Regions from separate parts of the Paenibacillus sp. TY11 genome, predicted to be linked through region 1. Evidence: a T-box and tRNA genes for the amino acid it is inferred to sense, from the RefSeq annotation. Region 1 holds a T-box; the other holds one or more tRNA genes.
The links. A T-box is a leader RNA that pairs with one kind of tRNA and senses whether it is charged. The one in region 1 lies ahead of tyrS (tyrosine--tRNA ligase), so its partner is inferred to be a tRNA-Tyr.

Region 1 (2,438 bases):
CCAGTTCCTCGTTGTTGATATCCGTTGCAAGTTCAAAATATTTCAGCATCAGCTCGTCAGGAACGGACATGGATTTCCCGTATATTTCGTTCGGCTCCTCATCAACACCAATGTAGTTCCCCAAACTTTTGCTCATCTTCTGGACGCCATCCAGCCCTTCAAGCAATGGTAATGTAATAGTAGCCTGCGGCTCAACTCCGTATTCTTTCTGCAGGGTTCTGCCCATCAGCAGATTAAACTTCTGATCCGTCCCCCCCAATTCAATATCACTTTGGAGAGCCACGGAATCCATGCCCTGCATCAGCGGGTAAAAGAACTCATGGATGCTGATCGGCAATCCGTTTTGGTACCTTTTTGTAAAATCATCCCGTTCCAACATACGGGCAACCGTTACCTTGGCGGATAGGGTTACTACATCAGCAAAAGACATTGGCCCTAACCATTCGGAATTGTAGAATACCTTTGTTTTTTCAGGATCGAGAATTTTAAAAATTTGTTCCTTGTACGTTTGTGCATTACGCTGTACATCTTCCTCAGTCAGTTGCTTACGAGTCTCCGATTTACCTGTCGGATCACCAATTCTGCCCGTAAAATCTCCGATAATCAGTTGCACTTGATGGCCTAATTCCTGGAACTGGCGCAGTTTGTGCATAACAACCGTATGTCCGATGTGAATGTCAGGCGCAGATGGATCAAGACCCAGCTTAATTTTGAGTGGCTCGCCGCTAACGACCGATTTGATAACCTTACGCTTCAGCTCATCCTCCGGTACAATTTCCGCCACACCCCGCTGTATCGCCTCTAACTGTCGCTCTACCTCTACCTGTTGCTCCGGCTTCAATTCTTCCCACTTCATGCTGTATACCTCCTATTTTTCATCCAAAATATTACATATTAGACAAACAAAAAAGCCCCTTTCATCCCAAGGGACGAGAAGGAGCTGCTCGCGTTACCACCCTAATTAAAGAAACGCATGTCAAAGACAGACATTTCTTTCACTTCATTCCTATAACGGGCCTACACCCGGTACTGGATTACTATGGTAGCTTCGCAAACCTGCAAAAGCTTTCCATTCATCCAGACAGCTCCAGACGGTAATTCAAAGGAGGGACGCTACCGATTCACACCACCCACCGGCTCTCTGTACAACGTGAATCCGCCTTCTACTGAAGTCTTTCTCTGCTTTTCACGATATTTACTTTGACCTATTTATAACACACTGCTTTTATGTAGTCAACGACACCAAAAGACAGGCTTTTTAGCATATGGGTTCATTTTGTAATTTTATGCTATAATAATGGCTGTTATAAAGGAGGAAGACTTAATGGTTGAAGAAAAAAACAATGTATCAGAGCCAAAGCCTTCCCGCTTACGGACAACCATGCGAAGGCTCGGCCGTGTCATAAAGTGGGTCGTCATCATTGGTTTTATGGGGGCACTATTCGCAGGAGGAGCCGCCGCCGGCTATGTTGCTTCTATTGTAAAAAGCGAACCCGTGCGTTCCAGATCCATGATCCTACAGGAAGTAGATAAGAATGCAATTACAGGCTTCGCTTATTTCAATGATGGCTCTCCCATCGGACAACTCCGGACAGAGGAAGATCGAAGACCTGTCACGTTTAAGGAGATTCCACAACTCGTCATTGACGCAGTCATTGCCATTGAAGATAACCATTTTTACGAGCATAGAGGAGTCGATCTGTCGGGAACGCTGCGTGCTGTGAAGCAAAAGGCGCTGCATGAATCTGTACAAACCGGGGGGAGCACCCTCACCCAGCAGCTCGCGCGTCGTGTCTTTCTAAATCTCGATCGCACGGATGACCGCAAGGTCAAAGAAATTTTGCTATCTCTGCGGCTTGAGCGCTTCCTGAGCAAGCAGCAAATTATTACGGCCTATCTCAATAAAGTACCTTTTGGTAACGGTTCAAGCGGTTACAACGTCTTTGGCATTAAAGCAGCGGCCAAAGGTATTTTTAATGAGAATGATCTGAGCAAGCTTAATGTAGCCCAAGCCGCCTATCTGGCAGGTCTACCACAGCTTCCTTCTTCTTATTCTGCTTACAACGGTAAGGGCGAGTTTAATGAAACTGGCTTTAAAAGAGCCATAAACCGCCAGCACCTGGTGCTCAGTCGAATGCTGGAGGAGAACAAAATCAATAAAGCACAGTATGATGAAGCGATGGCTTTTGATATCAAAAAATCTCTCGCACCACGCACTGTTAAAGCTTATAACACCTATCCATACCTTATGATGGAAACCGAGCGGCAAGCCGCGCAGGCACTCATGTCTGTCACCAATCCGGGTCAAGCAGCTAATGCCAGTGCAGATACCAAGACCAAGGATGATAACGATTTACTCAAAGAAGCCGAACAGCAGCTTCGCACAGGCGGTTATATGGTGTACACCACCATTGATAAGAGCGTATACAAATCTATGC
Region 2 (2,438 bases), on a different contig from region 1:
GGACCGCAGGGTCCTGGGAGAGTAGGACGCCGCCAAGCAATATCCTTTAAAGGATGATGAATCTATACATTAGGGCCTTTAGCTCAGCTGGTTAGAGCGCACCCCTGATAAGGGTGAGGTCGGTGGTTCGAGTCCACTAAGGCCCACCACTTCTAGAATAACAAAAAGATTGGGGCCATAGCTCAGCTGGGAGAGCGCCTGCCTTGCACGCAGGAGGTCAGCGGTTCGATCCCGCTTGGCTCCACCAATATTCCCTGATAGCTCAGTTGGTAGAGCACTCGACTGTTAATCGAGTTGTCACAGGTTCGAGTCCTGTTCGGGGAGCCATGTTTTGAATATTTCTGAATTTTATATATAAGGTGGCGGCGTAGCTCAGCTGGCTAGAGCGTACGGTTCATACCCGTGAGGTCGGGGGTTCGATCCCCTCTGCCGCTACTCGGAGAGATACCCAAGTGGCTATAAGGGGACCCTCTGCTAAGGGGTTAGACTGCGAAAGTGGTGCGAGGGTTCGAATCCCTCTCTCTCCGCCATAAATTTCTTAAAATCAGAACTTATTTTGCAAGGCCCGTTGGTCAAGGGGTTAAGACACCTCCCTTTCACGGAGGTAACAGGGGTTCGAATCCCCTACGGGTCATAATATGGAGGCTTAGCTCAGCTGGGAGAGCATCTGCCTTACAAGCAGAGGGTCGGGGGTTCGATCCCCTCAGCCTCCACCATGAATAATTTCAAGAAATTCCTTTTAATGTCGCGGGGTGGAGCAGTTCGGTAGCTCGTCGGGCTCATAACCCGAAGGTCGTAGGTTCAAATCCTGCCCCCGCAATTAATTTCCTATTGGAAATGCCTCTGGAACTGTGGTGTAGAGGCCTAACATGCCTGCCTGTCACGCAGGAGATCGCGGGTTCGAATCCCGTCAGTTCCGCCATTTTAACTTCATATATAACTGGCATATATTGCGAATTATATAATGTAGTAGTAAAACAAAATATGGCTCGGTAGCTCAGTCGGTAGAGCAGAGGACTGAAAATCCTCGTGTCGGCGGTTCGATTCCGTCCCGAGCCACCTTTCAAGTGGGAAATGAGTAATGTGCCGGTGTAGCTCAACTGGTAGAGCAACTGACTTGTAATCAGTAGGTTGGGGGTTCAAGTCCTCTCGCCGGCACCATTTTGGAGGATTAGCGAAGTGGCCAAACGCATCAGACTGTAAATCTGCTCCCTTACGGGTTCGGTGGTTCGAATCCATCATCCTCCACCAGTCTTTTCATAATCATATGGCGGTCGTGGCGAAGTGGTTAACGCACCGGACTGTGACTCCGGCATTCGTGGGTTCAAGCCCCATCGGCCGCCCTTTATTCTTAATTTAATGGGGATTAGCCAAGCGGTAAGGCAACGGACTTTGACTCCGTCATGCATAGGTTCAAATCCTATATCCCCAGCCATTAAGAGCCATTAGCTCAGTTGGTAGAGCACCTGACTTTTAATCAGGGTGTCGAAGGTTCGAGTCCTTCATGGCTCACCACTTATAATTATTTTGCGGTCGTGGCGGAATTGGCAGACGCGCACGGTTCAGGTCCGTGTGGGCTAACCCCCCGTGGAGGTTCGAGTCCTCTCGACCGCACCATATTTTGCGGACGTGGCTCAGCGGTAGAGCATCGCCTTGCCAAGGCGAGGGTCGCGGGTTCGATTCCCGTCGTCCGCTCCATTATCCATACGGCGCCATAGCCAAGTGGTAAGGCAAAGCTCTGCAAAAGCTTCATTCCCCAGTTCAAATCTGGGTGGCGCCTTGACTGCTCATTATGGATTAAAATATGCGCCCTTAGCTCAGCTGGATAGAGCGTTTGACTACGAATCAAAAGGCCGGGAGTTCGAATCTCTCAGGGCGCGCCATTTCTTAAAAAATGTATACTGTCGGGATGTAGCTCAGCTTGGTAGAGCACCTGGTTTGGGACCAGGGGGTCGCATGTTCAAATCGTGTCATCCCGATGCTGATTTGCGGGTGTAGTTCAATGGTAGAACTCCAGCCTTCCAAGCTGGTAGCGTGGGTTCGATTCCCATCACCCGCTTTTTGCTATAGCGGATTCTTGTTGCCTCAGTGGTGACACCTTATAAATAAAGAGAGCCTGTCTGGGGACAGAGCTCTCTCTTTTTTTGTATATTTATCTTCTATGTTCTCCACAATGTGTTGACTGTCGATAATCTTTGCTACCGGTGTATGTCCTCCTGATTATGCAGTAGTTATACACCGATAACCGATCTAGTTGACAGTTTTCACGGGAATGGTCAGCTGGATGGAGGTTCCCTGGTCTGAAGCAGAGTTCATGCTCATAAATCCTCCTACCCCTCTGGCTCGTTCTTCCATACTGAACAATCCAACTCCTTCTCCTTGGGATTTTCCAGAGAATCCAATACCCTCATCCCGAATGGTCACTTGTATCATTTCAT

Region 2: it has a tRNA-Tyr gene. The T-box ahead of tyrS (tyrosine--tRNA ligase) is inferred to sense a tRNA for this amino acid. The anticodon was not compared.

What each region holds. Positions count from the first base shown of each region.
Region 1 covers NZ_JCBAIQ010000002.1:248,921-251,358, forward strand. The annotation lists gene tyrS (tyrosine--tRNA ligase) at 1-856, opposite strand, end outside; T-box leader at 923-1,189, opposite strand; gene AC6EJC_RS03345 (transglycosylase domain-containing protein) at 1,325-2,438, shown strand, end outside.
Region 2 covers NZ_JCBAIQ010000054.1:3,870-6,307, reverse strand. The annotation lists rRNA gene rrf (5S ribosomal RNA) at 1-38, shown strand, start outside; tRNA gene AC6EJC_RS26710 (tRNA-Ile) at 73-149, shown strand; tRNA gene AC6EJC_RS26705 (tRNA-Ala) at 172-247, shown strand; tRNA gene AC6EJC_RS26700 (tRNA-Asn) at 252-327, shown strand; tRNA gene AC6EJC_RS26695 (tRNA-Met) at 362-435, shown strand; tRNA gene AC6EJC_RS26690 (tRNA-Ser) at 439-530, shown strand; tRNA gene AC6EJC_RS26685 (tRNA-Glu) at 563-634, shown strand; tRNA gene AC6EJC_RS26680 (tRNA-Val) at 641-716, shown strand; tRNA gene AC6EJC_RS26675 (tRNA-Met) at 747-820, shown strand; tRNA gene AC6EJC_RS26670 (tRNA-Asp) at 846-922, shown strand; tRNA gene AC6EJC_RS26665 (tRNA-Phe) at 987-1,059, shown strand; tRNA gene AC6EJC_RS26660 (tRNA-Thr) at 1,086-1,161, shown strand; tRNA gene AC6EJC_RS26655 (tRNA-Tyr) at 1,166-1,251, shown strand; tRNA gene AC6EJC_RS26650 (tRNA-His) at 1,271-1,343, shown strand; tRNA gene AC6EJC_RS26645 (tRNA-Gln) at 1,361-1,435, shown strand; tRNA gene AC6EJC_RS26640 (tRNA-Lys) at 1,440-1,515, shown strand; tRNA gene AC6EJC_RS26635 (tRNA-Leu) at 1,530-1,617, shown strand; tRNA gene AC6EJC_RS26630 (tRNA-Gly) at 1,624-1,698, shown strand; tRNA gene AC6EJC_RS26625 (tRNA-Cys) at 1,709-1,780, shown strand; tRNA gene AC6EJC_RS26620 (tRNA-Arg) at 1,807-1,883, shown strand; tRNA gene AC6EJC_RS26615 (tRNA-Pro) at 1,906-1,979, shown strand; tRNA gene AC6EJC_RS26610 (tRNA-Gly) at 1,989-2,059, shown strand; gene AC6EJC_RS26605 (PAS domain-containing sensor histidine kinase) at 2,251-2,438, opposite strand, start outside.